DNA from 2 places in the Rhodoferax fermentans genome. Region 2 is predicted to be linked to the other one. Evidence: riboswitches for the same ligand, from Rfam matches in the RefSeq annotation. Region 2 holds a riboswitch; the other holds the start of a gene.
The links. A riboswitch is a leader RNA that binds a small molecule or an ion and turns the genes downstream of it on or off. The one in region 2 is predicted to bind cobalamin.
Positions count from the first base shown of each region.

Region 1 (7,383 bases), 1.2 Mb from region 2:
GCACTTGTCCAAATTTTTCATGGCGTCCTTGTTCATGGGTACTGGGCAATCTTGTGCCCATCAAAGTCACACACCAGCACCTGAATATCAAACTGATCGGGGTAGGTCAGACGCAAGGTCTGCACCACGCGTTGCGCCAGAGTGGTGTGGAACACCGTGCCCAAGCCGAGTTCATCCATGCGTTCACCGGCATAACGTGCGGTTTTGGCGGCGCGGATGTCGGCACACACCTCGGCTGCCACACCCAGTTCAGCCGCCAGATCGGCCAGCAGCCCGGTGTCCACATCGGCACGCCCGGCATGGGTGATGGTTTCTCCCTGGGCGATTTTGGTGAGTTTGCCCACCATACCGCCAATCACCACCTGCTTCACACCGGCTTTCACCGCCGCGCTCATGGCGTAACGCAGAAAGTCGCCCATCTGCACAAAGGCGGCCTCGGGCAGATGGGGCAGCTGTTCCATGACAAACTTCTCGGTGCGACCACCTGTGGTCAGCACCACCACACCTTGGGGCAAGGTACCCGCCACATGCACGCCCTGCACCACGCTGGCGCGGTAAGCGGCAGTGGAATACGGCTTGACGATGCCGGTGGTGCCCAGAATGGAAATGCCACCCAGAATGCCCAGTCGGGCGTTGGTGGTTTTTTTGGCCATCTCCTGGCCTTGTGGCACCGAAATCGTCACGACCAGCCCTGCGTTATCCAGCAACGCCCCGGCGGCCTGGCGCACATTGGCTTCGATGTTGCGGCGTGGCACCGGGTTGATGGCCGGGCCACCCACCTCCAGGCCCAAGCCGGGCATCGTCACCCGGCCCACCCCGACACCACCGGCCAGCAACACCCGGCCGGGTGAGTCGGCTTGCCAGCACACATCGGCCGTCAAATGGGCTTTGTCGGTGCAATCGGGGTCGTCACCCGCATCCTTGATCACCATGGCATGGGCACAAACCCCGTCACAACGACCATCGTGCACGGCAAAAGTCACCAAGTCACCATTGGGCAACTGGCTTTCGACACTGTCAGGCACCTGACCGGTCACCAGGCCGATGACCGCTGCTCGCGCCGCCGCTGCGGAACACGCACCGGTGGTGAAACCGGTGCGTGTGCCACGCGGCACACTTTTGTCCATCACGCGGCGCTGTCCTTGCTGTTGGCCTTGGCCTCCGCCATGCCCAGCAAAGCGTGGATGGCCGCCACCACCAGGGTCGAGCCGCCCTTGCGGCCACGGATCACCACCCAGGGCACATCACTCTGCAAGGCCATCAGGTCCTTGGACTCAGCCGCCGAGACAAACCCCACCGGCATGCCAACCACCAGGGCCGGGCGGACACCCTCTTCGCGGATCAGCCGCACCACCTCGATCAAAGCGGTGGGGGCGTTGCCGATGCCAATGATGGCGCCATCGAGCAGCCCCAGCCTGTGCGCCTTGCGCATGGCCTGCACCGCACGCGTGGTGCCCTGTGCCTGAGCCAGCTCAATCACATCAGGATCACTGATGAACTGGTGGGTGCTGATGCCAAAGTGCGCCAGGCGCGGGGCAGACAGACCCACACAAATCATCTCGACATCGGCCACCACACGAGCCTGGCCCGAAAAAATGGCCGCCAACCCGGCGCTCACCGCCTGGGGGTGGAATTCGGTCAAGCCATTGAAGTCAAAGTCGGCATTGGCGTGGATCATGCGACGCACCACGGGCCACTGTTCAGGTGCGTAGTTGTGGGGACCGGCTTCGCGGTCGATCACCGCAAACGAATCGTGCTCGATGGCGCGGCCAGCGGCGGTGAGTTGTTCGGTGATGACATTGGGCGTGGGCAAACTCATGCCGGGGCTCCGACATGGGGATGGGGATGGGGATGGGGATGGTGGTGACCGTGTTCATGTTCATGAGGATGGTCGTGTTCGTGCGGGTGTGCATGGTCATGGCCGTGGTGTGTGCCATCGTCATGCAGGTGACCGCCTTGGCCATGTTCAACGGCAAACTCGCGGAACTTGCAGCCATCACAGGCCATCATCGCTGCGGGGCGACCCAGGCGGGCATCGTTGACACGCTGCTCCAGCACCTCAAACACCTCGGGCTCAAACCCAAAATAGTTGGTCAGTGCAAAACGCACGGTGGGGTACTGCGTCTTGAGGTTGGCCACCTGGCGCACGATGCGCTCCATCAGCGTGCCGTTGAACAGGTAATACGGCAACACCGCAACTTGTGTCATGCCCAGCAGGTGCTGGCGCTGCACCACTTTTTCCAGACGCGGGTAGGTGATGCCGGTGAAGGCCACATCCACCAGTGGGTGGTCGGTTTCTTCCATGACCCAGCGCGCCATTTTGGCCATCTCGCCATTGGCATGGCGGTCAGATGAGCCGCGCCCAAGCAGCACCACACCGGTGGTGGTGGGGTCGGGCATGTCCAGCGACTTCATCGCGGTTTTGAGGCGGCGCAGCACCACCTTCAACAGCAGGTCGCAAGCGGTCAACTCGGGGGTGTACAAAAACTGCACCCGTGGAAACCGGACACGCGCTGCGTCAATCGCCTGCGGAATATCCATCTTGACGTGGCCTGCCGCATTCAGGATCAGCGGCACCACAATCACCCGGCCCGACTTGGCGGCGGCGGTGGCCAAACCTTGCGCCAGCGTGATGTCGGCCAGTTCAATAAAACAGACCTCGATCGACCAGCTCGGCTGACGTTGGCGCCACTGCTGGGCAAAAGCCAGGATTTCGTCGTTACCGGAGGCCTCGCGTGAGCCGTGGCCCACCAGCAAAATGGTGTCAGAGGTCATGGGGTATCCAGGGTAAGTTGAGAAGCAGGCACGCTGGCCTGCCGGAAACGGTGGGTGAAGCTGGCGTCGTAGAGTTTGGACTTGGCCAGGGTGGTCCAATGCCGGGCGCCCAGTGTCGGGCTGGCGATGATCATCGACTGGCTGACCAGCTTCGCCTCGCGGCACAGGGCCTGGATGGTGTCAACCGTGCCACGCACAATTTTTTCTTCACCGGGCCAGCTGGCTTTGTGGACCACCACTACCGGCGCATCCGGCGACCAGCCCGCTGCACGCAGCGCAGCGGTGACCTGCCCCATCAAGGTGATGCTCAAGAAGATGCACAAGGTGCTGTGGTGCGCCGCCAGTTCCTGCAGCGACTCACCCTCAGGCATGGGCGTGCGCCCTTCCATGCGGGTCAGAATCACGGTCTGGGTGACTTCGGGCAGGGTCAGGCTCTCGACTGCCGCTGCCGCAGAGGCCATGGCCGAGGACACCCCCGGCACCACCTGCACCGGCACACCCGCAGCATCCAGCGGCTGCACCAGCTCGATCAAGGCGCCATACAGCCCGGGGTCACCGGTTTGCAAGCGCACCACGGTCTCGCAGCGCGCCGCCTGGGTGATCAGCCAGGCCGACATCTCCTCCAAGGTCATGTCCTTGCTGTCCACAATGACGCAATCCGCTGGTGCCCAGCGGGTAGCAGCTTCGCTGACCAGGGAGCCAGCGAACAAAATGGCGCCCGCGCGCTCGATCAGCCCGCGGCCCTTGACGGTGATCAGGTCCGGGTCACCAGGACCGGCCCCCACAAACCAGACGCATCCGGGCTTGGGCTGCACCATGGATCAGGCCGCGCTGTACAGGCGTTTGTCGACAGCGACCGAGCCTTGCAGGCGGTGCATCATCTTGGCCAATGCCAACACGCCCAGGTCGATCAGGGGTTCGGCCAACACAATGGTCATGTAGGCTGCGCCAAAGCTGGCCACACTGGCCAGGTTCTCAGCACCCACACCCCGGCCATACAAGGCCCAGAAGCCGACCCACACCACGATGCCACCTTGGTAAGCCACCGACAGCTTGAAGGCCTGGGCATAACCAATGTTCACATAGGCAGTGCTCTCAGGAATGATCTTGCGCGCCAGGGCAGCGGTGGCAAACAGCGGCACCAGCAGGGTGGTGACGTTCATGCCGTACTGCGGCAGGTCAAACGGTGCAAAAAACAGACCTTGCACCAACAGGCCACCGGCCAAGCCAATGGCCGCAGGCGCCACACCAAAGACCAGCAACAAGGTGGTGCCCAAAATCAGGTGCACCTCGGAGACACCCACCGGGTGGTGCGGCAACACTTCAAAAAAGCAGAACACCAAAGCAACGGCCATGGCCGAACGCAGTGCCAAAGCGGTCAGGCCATCACGTTTGATGGTGCTGACGGCCAGTTTGGCGGCATACGCCAAGGCACCGGCGGCGGTGGCGTAGCTGAGGAAAATTTTGGCGCCTTCAACAAGGCCAGGTTCGATGTGCATGGAGTAACTCCTTTAAAACGACGGATTGAACAACAGACAAACGCGAAAAACACAGCAGCTAAACGGGCTGTACCTCCTGACACGGACGCAGGACACCCAGCCTGGTTGCACCTTGGGTGCGGACACTTAGGCGTGCACAGCAGTAGCGGAAAATCATGGCAGGAACATCCGGCAAACAACTCTCACCATCGTCCCCGACAGTGCTTGAGCATCACGGCAACACGCGAACGTGCCACCACCTTGTTGGCCGGTATCCGGGCTGGTGGATGCGACCTCCATCGCCTTCCCAAGCGTCTTTGAAACACTCAGTGGCCGTGATGGAAGCGGAATCTTGACGATTCGTCCACTTACCGTTGCGGGGGCAGCGCAGGTTAGGTGGGCTGTTGTCAGCCTGAACCCTCCTGCTTCCCGTTGAACTGCGTCGTGTGAACCACGCCGCGAGCACCAACGGGATGATTCTAACGACAGATTTCACACACACATGACATCTGTTTGCCTGTTGGTGCTGGTGGAAAAAGCACCTGCCGAGCCCGTGAGATACTCTTTAAACCATAGCTATCAGCCCTTTTATATCAAGGGCTAGAGCACAAAGACTCTCTCATCATCTGTCAAGGACTCCAACTCGTGTTGCTGGTGGGCTAGCACGGCCAGCGTCGCCTCAGAGGCATCGGTGCCAGCGGCGTTGCGCGCCAGAATCCGTGCGCGCAATTGCTCGGGACTGGCCTGCGGCGCCAGGATGGCAAAGCGCACATTTTGCTCAACCGCCAGGGCGCGAAACACATCGCGGTCAGCACGTTTGAGGAAGGTAGCATCCACCATCACCGACCAACCCGCAGCCAGCAAACTCGCCGCCAGCTCGCGCAGATGGGCATAGACCTGGGCGTGAACCTCGGGCGCATAGATGCCCGCGTTGATGCCTGAGTTGGACTGCGCCAAACGCCCCAACTTGAACAGGCGTTTGCGCTCCACATCGGCCCGCAGGCGCAGCGTAGGGGTTTGTCCATTTGTTTGCAGCCACTGGTCGGTGAAATACGTTTTGCCACAGCCAGACAGGCCGTGCGTGATGCTCAATTGCACAGGGTGCAGCGCCGCCAGTCGTTCGGCCAGCGTGATGTCGGCTAGCACCTCAGAGGTGTTGGCATGTAACTGCTTGGCCCGGATGGCGGCCACCTTGGCGCGCACCAGACAGCGGTAGACGGCGTAAAACCGCAGCAACAGCGCGCCCTGGTAGTCGCCGCTGTGGCTGAACACCTCGTCGACCAGCCAGTTCGCCAAGCCGGGCTGGCCATGTTCCAGCAGGTCGATGTAGGTGAAGGCGATGTCGCTGACCACGTCGATCCAACGCAGGTCCTCGTTGAACTCCAGGCAGTCAAACAGGCGCACAGCCCCGTTGATCAACACCAGATTGGCCAGGTGCAAGTCGCCATGGCATTCACGCACCCAGCCGCCCAGTTTGCGCGCTTGCATCAACGGTGCCAGCCGCGTGAATTGCGCCTGGGTCCAGGTTTGCAGTTGTGCCAAACGGGTCAGAACATTCGCGTCGGGTGGCGCCGTGAGCATGTGGGCCAGATCACTGAAGTTGTCGCGCATCGGCGCCATCACCTGATCGGGCTCACCAAAACGGGTGTCCGGTGCGGCAAAAGCAGCGGCCTCATGAAAAGCCACCAGGCGCTGCGCCAGATCGGACAGGTGGGCGGGCCGCAGTTCCCCACGCACACACACCTGATCCAGCCGCCCGGTTTGATCAAAGCGACACATGCGCACCGCGAAATCCAGCACCTCACCCGTGCCGCCCCACTGCGGGCCTTGCGGTGAAGCGTTGAGACTCACCACATCCAGGTAGATGTCGGGTGCCAGGCGACGGTTCAGGCGCAACTCATCTTGGCAGGCCTGCTGGCGCAACGCCAAGGTGCTGAAGTCCAGAAACGCCAGCTTGACCGGTTTCTTGATCTTGTAGGCGAAGTCACCCGCCAGCAACACCCAGGAGATGTGGGTTTCGACCAGCTCCACCCGCGCCACCTCGCCCGGGTAACGTTGCGGCGCCAGCAGCGCCTGGATCAGCGGTGGCAGCTTGGGATGCATGCCAGCCATGATGCCAGTCTCAAGTCCACAACACCAGCCCATACCAGAGGCACGGTCAGGTGAACGCGACGGCGGCGACAATGGCGGCCCTTTGCTCTTACCCCACAACACGCATCCATGAAAACTGTTTTACACATCACCGCAGCCTGCGCCCTGTTGGTCAACTTGTCGGTGGCCTGGGCCGCAGACGCCACCCTGGAAGCTGCCGCCAAAGAAAGCGGCGCCGTTGTCACGACCAGCGGACTGGTGTACCGCTCGCTCCAGGACGGCAGCGGGGCCAGCCCGCTGGCCAGCGACGTGGTCAAGGTCAACTACCGCGGCACGTTCCCGGACGGGCGCGAATTCGACAGCTCCTACAAACGCAACCAGGCCATTGAATTCCCACTGGGCAATGTCATCCCGTGCTGGACCGAAGGTGTCCAACGCATGAAGGTCGGCGGCAAGGCCAAACTCACCTGCCCTGCCGCCATTGCCTACGGCACGCGTGGCGCCGGTGGTGTGATCCCACCCAACGCCACACTGCTGTTTGAGGTGGAGCTGCTGGCCATCAAGGGCAAATAAGCCCCTCAGCTGCGCCCGCACAGGGCTTGAAAAGTCGCCCGCTGCACCGCATCTTCAGTACGGATGAGCCCCGGTGTTCACACGCCGGACGCTCAGTCCGAGTTCAAACCTGAAGGAGGATGCCATGAATGCCTTGACCAACCGCAGCTTTCTTTTGAACGACTTTTTCCGCGACCTTGCTCCGGCTTTTTACGTCCGACCCCTGCACGGCGACCCGCTGCCGTCTGCCGCGCAGATCAAGGTGGATGTGAAGGAAAACAAGGATGGCTACACCGTGCATGCCGAGATCCCGGGTGTGCCCAAGGAAGACATCCACGTCTCGCTGGACGGCAACCTGGTGACACTGGAAGCCGAGGTGAAACAGCAGGACAGCAGCGGTGACAACGACACCGTGCTGCGCAGTGAACGCTATTTTGGCGCAGTGTCACGCAGTTTCCAGCTGCCACAGGACATCGACCAAACGCAG
Region 1 covers NZ_MTJN01000002.1:2,542,062-2,549,444, reverse strand. The annotation lists gene cbiE (precorrin-6y C5,15-methyltransferase (decarboxylating) subunit CbiE) at 1-21, opposite strand, end outside; gene RF819_RS11900 (cobalt-precorrin-5B (C(1))-methyltransferase) at 33-1,130, opposite strand; gene RF819_RS11895 (precorrin-8X methylmutase) at 1,127-1,819, opposite strand; gene RF819_RS11890 (sirohydrochlorin chelatase) at 1,816-2,775, opposite strand; gene cobM (precorrin-4 C(11)-methyltransferase) at 2,772-3,593, opposite strand; gene RF819_RS11880 (energy-coupling factor ABC transporter permease) at 3,597-4,274, opposite strand; cobalamin riboswitch at 4,503-4,738, opposite strand; gene RF819_RS11875 (bifunctional aminoglycoside phosphotransferase/ATP-binding protein) at 4,854-6,365, opposite strand; gene RF819_RS11870 (FKBP-type peptidyl-prolyl cis-trans isomerase) at 6,474-6,917, shown strand; gene RF819_RS11865 (Hsp20/alpha crystallin family protein) at 7,042-7,383, shown strand, end outside.
Region 1: another riboswitch for cobalamin. It lies ahead of RF819_RS11880 (energy-coupling factor ABC transporter permease); the one in region 2 lies ahead of RF819_RS17590 (acyl-CoA thioesterase).

Region 2 (7,383 bases):
GCAGCGCAGTCTTTGCCGCCAACGGTCAAAGGCCTGCGGGTGTATTACGAGGTGGGTCAAGGCCCTTACGGCGCCAGTGAAAGCTCGTTCATCGGCGAAATTCTGACCAGCTTGGGGGTGAAGAATATTCTGAACGCCCGTCTGGGGCCGTTCCCCAAACTCAACCCCGAGTTCATCGTACGTGCCAATCCGGACCTGATCATGACCGTTGAGAGCAGTGCGACCGACCTGCTGCAACGCCCGGGTTGGCACAGTATTCGAGCCCTTCGTGAAGACCGTGTCTGTGCTTTTTCACTGGATCAGACCAATGCGCTGGTGCGACCGGGTCCACGACTGGCAGAAGCTGCCCGGCTGATGGCACAGTGTCTGGGTCACAAGGCACCTGTTGCCTCTGCCAAGAAGGCGCAGCCTTGAGGACGTCCCGACCGTGTTTGCTGTTGTTTAGCGAAACGTTGCTTGGGTCCCAACCTGGCCCGTGATGTGCATATTGCCTGGCATCACTGGTGGAAGATTCAGATGGAACGACAGGCTCAGGCCATCGTGGCAAATCGGAGCTGTAAGTTTTGTTGCTAGCCCAAGCGGGTGCCGCCCCCAAGGCTAAAAATTCACCAACCAGCGCAGTCGCCTGGCTGGCGTGGTCGATAAAGTAATTCGCGTCAAGATCCGCTCATGTGTGGACATGTGTTTGCTGTAATCCAGCGCCTGTGGGGTTTTGGCAAGGTGCGTTACCGGGGGTGTGAACTGCCCGACAAGAGCATCTCAGTGATGAGGTGTTGTGGCAATCCACTGCAGTACCTCGTTCACAGCGCCCGCCGTCTGGCGTGGTGGGACAAGTGGCCGCTCAATCATGATCACCGGTAAGCCCAGTTCACGTGCCGCTGTCAATTTGGCCTGCGCGCCAACACCACCTGAGTTCTTGGAGACCACGCAGCTGATACGGTGTGTCTGCATCAAGGCTCGGTCGCCTGCAACGGTGAAGGGGCCCCTGTCGATCACCACATGGCCCTGTTGGGCGGGCAATTGTTGTATCGGGTCGACCAGTCGCAACAGATACCAATGTTGTGTGCAGACTAAAAATGTGGACAGCTGCTGGCGCCCAATGGCCAGAAAAACGCGTGCCGGTTTGGCGGGCAGGGCCCGGACAGCGGCAGCCAGGTCGGGCACGTGTTGCCAGCGGTCGCCAGCTTGCGCATGCCAGGCTGGCCGCTCCAGTGCCAGCAATGGCACCCCAGTCGCCGCACAGGCTTGCACGGCATGGGTGCTCATCTGCGCAGCGAAGGGGTGGGTTGCGTCCACCACATGGCTGATGCGCTCGGTCAGCAACCAGTTTTGTAAACCTGCCACGCCACCAAAACCGCCCGTGCGAGTGGGCAGGGGCTGGGCAATCGGTGCATCGGTGCGTCCTGCATAAGAAAAAACGGCGTCGATGCCCTGTTGTGCCAGAAGCTGCGCCAAACGACTGGCTTCGGTGGTGCCGCCCAGCAGGAGCACGCGTGTTCCGTCTGAGACCTGGTGGTCAGTCATGGTGGATATCAATGAAGTTGGCCGACATGGTTTGGTCAATGTTAGTCGCTTGAAGCAGTGTCTTTTCGACAGGGCGGTTTGCTACGCCGTTGAACCCCGCGCTGGCACTGCAGAGTAGGGTAGCGGCCGAATGGACCCTGCGTCACAAGCCTGATGTGGAGGTCTGCACCTGAGCGTCGGGTGCTAAACTGATTTGGCCTCAGGGTTTCTTGCCCAACAGCAAGAATGAAAAGGGAACGACAGAAGGGTTGTGACACAACCCATTCTGTGGCTGCCCCCGCAACTGTGATCGGCGAGTTTGAAGTTCATCATGTCACTGGCTTAACGCTGGGAAGACAGACCTCAAACAAGGACCCGAGAGCCAGGAGACCTGCCTTGAGGTGATTGACCTATGTAATGGGCGGGGTGTCCCTGTGCGAGTGTCGTTTGTTCAACGCAACGGGTAACTCCGTGCAGTTTCGCTGCTGCGTCAATGATTGCTGGCCCAAGCTCCGCCTCCACTTTTTTGGGGAGGACGCAAATGAATCAAGCTATTGAAGAGACGCTAGTAACAACATCCGCAAACACCATGTCGGTGGTCGACATGGTGTGGCCTGACCAGTCCAATCATCACGGTACCCTGTTTGGAGGCGCTGCCTTGTCGGCCCTGGATCGGCTGGCTTTCATCGTCGGCAGCAAGGTGTTGCGTGGAACGGTGGTCACAGCCGCCGTGAGCCGACTCGACTTTGCCGCACCCGCGCCTGCGGGCCATTTGATCGAATGCAGTGCCCAGGTGATACACAAAGGCCGTCGTTCAGTCACGCTCAGCACCAGTTTGGTGGCGGAGGCGCTGCTCAGCGGCGAGCGCACGCCATGTTTGTCTGGAGACTTTGTGATGGTGAGCCAAAGTCAGTCGGCCTCGGAGGTGCCGCAAACACAGGTGGGCACCACAGACACCCAGCCAACGTTGCCAATCCATTTGGCGCCAGCGTCCGATCCTGCTTCGCCATGGCCCTGGGTCACCGTGGCTGAAATTGTGTTTCCGGGCCATGCCAACCACCGCGGGGTGTTGCACGGCGGTCCTGCCATGTCCTGGTTGGCCAAGGCCGGTTTTGTGGCTGCAACTCGCTGTGTCAGGCGCACCCTTGTGATGGCCAGCAGTGCGCGGATGGACTTCATTGCGCCAGCCCACGTCGGTGATGTGGTGGAAGTTCTGGCCCGGGTGTCACGCCTGGGCAACCGCTCTGTCACGGTACATGCCGAGTTGTGGTCGGAATCACCGGCCACTGGCGAGCGTCGCTTGTGTACCTCTTCAAGCCTGGTGTATGTCTGCGTTGATCACTGACATCAGTGTCTTGCGGCCAGAACACCGCCACGCCTTGCAATTGCACCTGTTGTCGTTGAGTGCGGATGACCGTTACCAGCGTTTTGGCGCCACTCTGGGGGACGCTGCGTTGATCCAATGGGTGCGCGACATGGCGTGGTCTCGGAGTTGTTGGTATGGGGCATGGGCTGGCGCTGATGCCGGGCTGGTGGGGGTTTTGCAACTGATACCCTTGAACGCCAAGGGCGTGTGGGAGATGGCCCTGACGGTGAGACCCGCCGCCCGGCGCTCGGGTGTTGGATCCGCCATGTTTGCCACCTTGATGCAAGACATCTCCTCCTACCCCATCCGTGAGTTGGTGTGTCACAACGGGCACCCTGCCGTTCGGCGCATGGCCGAGGTGTTGAAACTCGCGATGTGTTGTCAGCCCCAGGCACCCAGGATACGAATCAACCTCACAACAGTCACCCATTCCGGGGCGGTCGACATTTGTCACCGGCGTTGACAAGTAGACAAGTTACCTGCTTGGCACCGTTAGAATCGGGCCGTTGGTGCTCGCGCCGTGGTTCACACAGCGCAGTTCAACGGGAAGCAGGAGGGGGCGGCTTGAACGAGCTCAACCTAACCTGCGCTGCCCCCGCAACGGTAAGTGGACGAATCTATTCGGTTCTGCTGCCATCAAGGCCACTGGATGTCGTGACAGACATTTGGGAAGGTGATGGCGGTTGACTCCACCAGCCCGGATACCGGCCAACACGGTGGCTGCATGCTCTGAAAAAGTCTGCAACCGTGACGCCCATGCGCTGTCGGGGACGACGGTGAGGGCACTTTGATGGTTCTTTTAACACTATGAAATTGATTGCTTCTTGTGTGCGCCATGGCGCACCCGTGCGCCTGTGTGTGTCTGCTTTGGCTGTTTTTGCGGCGTTCCCGGTGCTGGCACAAAGCCAGGCGCAGGGTACTTTGGAGGAGGTGGTGGTGACAGCCACCCGGGTGGCGGTACCGGTCACGGATGTGATTGCCGATGTGTCGATCATTGACCGCACAGCGCTTGACCAAGTTGGTCAAGGTTCCTTGCGTGATGTGTTGGCGCAGCAGCCCGGCATTCAGCTCTCCAGCACTGGCGGCTATCGCTCTGCGACGGGGGTGTATTTGCGTGGAGCCTCCGCCTCACAATCCATCGTGTTGATCGATGGTGTGCGGGTTGGCTCCGCCACGCTGGGTTCTGTGGCCTTTGAAAACATGCCGCTGGACCGCATTGAACGCATTGAAATACTGCGCGGCGCTGCGTCTGCACTGTATGGTCCTGACGCGGTTGGCGGGGTCATCCAAATATTTACCCGTGAACCTGAAGACGGCTTGCACCTGTCAGCCAGCGTGGGTGCCGGGTCAGATGGTCTGCGTCAGGCAGGTGCCGCCATTCGTGGGCGTGACGGTGCCTTGGGTTACAGCGTGGGTGTGTCCAAAGAAAACGCAGCCGGTATCAGTGCGATCAACAATCCAGCGGCTGACAGTTACAACCCCGATGCGGACAGTTTTGAGGTCGCCAGTGTCGATGTCAAACTCACTGCGCAGTTGTCGGCTGCGCATGCGCTGGCGCTGAGCGTGCTGCACAGTGACATGGATTATCAGTTTGATGGTTATGCCTATCCTAGCCCCCTGAACCTGACTGCAGCGACCACCGATGCCTGGACGCGCCCGACGCTCAACAATGTGAGTCTCAAATGGGATGCCCAGTGGCAACCCAACTGGAAGTCAAGCCTGTTGCTGGGTCAAAGTGACGACAAATCGGTCAGTGACTATTACCGCATGCGTGATGGCGCATTTGATGCCAACAGCAAGTTCAACACCCGCCGCACCCAGGCCACTTGGCAGAACGACATCAGTGTGGGGGCCGACGTCCTGACGTTCTTGCTGGAAACCCGAACGGAAAAGGTGGACAGTTCTACCAACTTCACGGTCAAGCAACGTGACATCAAGAGTGCGATGTTGTCCTACGCACTGAACAGGCCCCGATGGAACGCGTTGGCGGTGCTTCGCCATGATGACAACTCGCAGTTTGGTGGTTTTGACAACTGGGCGCTGTCGGGGGGGTACAGGTTGAGCACCAACTGGCGAGCGGTGGCCAGCATGGGCACCAGTTTTCAGGCGCCTTCTTTCAACCAGCTTTATTACCCCAACGTTGGTTATTACGCCGGTAATCCTGCGCTCACCCCGCAGCGCAACCGTGCCAGCGAGTTGGGTCTCAAATACCTCCAAGGGAGCCTGACGGCTGGTGCTTCGTTGTACTACAACGAGATCGAGGGTTTCATTGATCCTGCGAAGAACAGCCAAAGTGATCTGGCGGTGCTGCGAGGCGTGACTTTGAGTCTGCAGAACCAGGTTGGTGATACCCGTTATGCCGTGTCCTATGACTACGCTGACCCACGGACCAAACCCGGCAATGCGCGTCTGGTGCGCGTGGCACGCAATGTGTTGAACTTCAATGTGAACCACCGCCTGGGTACGGTGAGTGTGTTTGGTGAACTCAAGCTCTCCAGTGACCGTGTGGATAACGCCCTTGTTTACGGAGGCCCCCGTGATGTGTTGGCGGGTTACAGCCTGCTCAATGTTGGCGCCACATGGAAAATCAACAAGGACCTGAGCTTGTTGGCACGCATCAACAACCTGACCGACGCCAACTATGTGTTGACCAATGGTTATGCCATGCCCGGACGCAACGCGTTTGTTTCCTTGTCCTGGGCGATATAAGCTGATCTGAAACCTGCTCCACCATGACCACCTGTCCCGCTATCCTCGTCGCCGCTCCTGCCTCCGGCCAGGGCAAAACCACCGTGGTGTCTGCTTTGGCACGGTTACACGCTCGCCAGGGGCGGCGGGTGCGGGTGTTCAAGTGTGGGCCGGATTTTCTGGACCCATACTGGCATGCGCTGGCCAGTGGTGCGCCGGTGTATCAGCTCGATTTGTGGATCAACGGCGAGGCGGATTGCCGCGCCCGGCTGGCGGCTGCGGCGGCGGATGCCGACCTGATCATTGTGGAAGGGGTGATGGGCCTGTTTGATGGCACACCCAGCGCGGCGGATCTGGCGCAGCGTTTTGGTTTGCCGGTGCTGGCGGTGATTGATGCGGGTTCCATGGCGGGCACCTTTGGCGCACTGGCTTTTGGTTTGCAAAACTACCGCCCCAACTTGCCATGGGCCGGTGTGTTGGCCAACCGCGTGGCCAGTGAGCGCCATGCGCTGATGCTCAAAAGCAGCGTGCGCGATCCTGATCAATGGTTGGGTGCGGTGATGCGCAACACCGCTTTGCAACTGCCCGAACGGCATCTGGGCCTGACCGTGGCGAGTGAGGTGGGTGACGCGCTGGAGCGGCTTGATGCAGCCGCAGATGCGCTGGAGGCCACGCCGCTTGGGCAGATGACGCTCCAAGATTTGCAGCGCTGGCAGGTCGAGTTCACAGGCGCAGAGGTGCCGCAACCCGCCGCCCCGGCTGTCAAACCGCTGCAAGGCCAAACCATCGCGGTGGCTCGTGACGCCGCCTTCTGTTTTATTTACGCCGCCAACCTGGACTGCCTGTCTGATCTGGGGGCCGAGCTGGTGTTTTTTTCACCGCTGGCAGACGCTGCGCTGCCCGACTGTGACGCTTTATGGATTCCTGGCGGTTACCCCGAGTTGCATGCGCAGACGATTGCGGCCAACACCGCGTTGCGCGACAGCCTGGCGGCCCACATCGCGGCGGGCAAACCGGTCTGGGCCGAATGTGGCGGCATGATGGCCTTGTTTGACACCCTGATCACCTCGGACGGCCAGCAGTTTGCGCAGTGGGGCCTGTTGCCCGGCACCGTGACCATGCACAAACGTTTGGCGGCACTCGGGCCGCAGCAGCTCAAGCTGGCCAGCGGCACCCTGCGCGGCCACACCTTCCATTACTCGACCACCGAGACCACCTTGCAGCCGGTGGCCCGCACCGCCCGGCCCGATACCGACCCGCTACCTGACGCGGGTGAGGCGCTGTGGCAACTCGGTAGTGTGCGCGCCAGTTATTTCCACGCCTGGTTTGCGTCCTGCCCGGAGGCAACGGTGGAGCTGTTTTCCAGGCCAGCCCCTGTGATGGAGCATCAGCCATGACGGCACACACCATCGCCCGCAGTGAACTGATCCTGGGTGGCCAGAAAAGTGGCAAAAGCCGCCGCGCCGAGTTGCTGGCGCGGGATTGGCTGGGCCAATCCGGACAGCATCAGGCGGTGATGATCGCCACGGCGCGTGTCTGGGACGAGGAAATGCGCCAACGTATTGCCCGCCACCAGGCGGACCGGGCCCAGCATTTGAGCGCCATGCGCACGGTGGAAGAATCGCGCCAACTGGCCCAAGCCATCGTCCAACACAGCCGGGCCGACACCCTGATCGTGGTGGATTGCCTGACGCTGTGGCTGACCAATTGGCTCATGCCCGCCGAATTGCTGCAGACCGACGGCGCGAGCGAGGCAGGGTCTGATACCAGCCATTCTGAAGAAAATCAAGCTCTAGCCCAGACCTATGAAGGGCAGGTAGCTATGC
Region 2 covers NZ_MTJN01000002.1:3,769,601-3,776,983, reverse strand. The annotation lists gene RF819_RS17600 (ABC transporter substrate-binding protein) at 1-414, shown strand, start outside; partial or broken gene RF819_RS21795 (IS5/IS1182 family transposase) at 582-735, shown strand; gene RF819_RS17595 (cobalt-precorrin-6A reductase) at 760-1,524, opposite strand; cobalamin riboswitch at 1,710-1,916, shown strand; gene RF819_RS17590 (acyl-CoA thioesterase) at 2,045-2,848, shown strand; gene RF819_RS17585 (GNAT family N-acetyltransferase) at 2,829-3,332, shown strand; cobalamin riboswitch at 3,360-3,596, shown strand; gene RF819_RS17580 (TonB-dependent receptor domain-containing protein) at 3,677-5,578, shown strand; gene RF819_RS17575 (cobyrinic acid a,c-diamide synthase CobB) at 5,602-6,954, shown strand; gene RF819_RS17570 (bifunctional adenosylcobinamide kinase/adenosylcobinamide-phosphate guanylyltransferase) at 6,951-7,383, shown strand, end outside.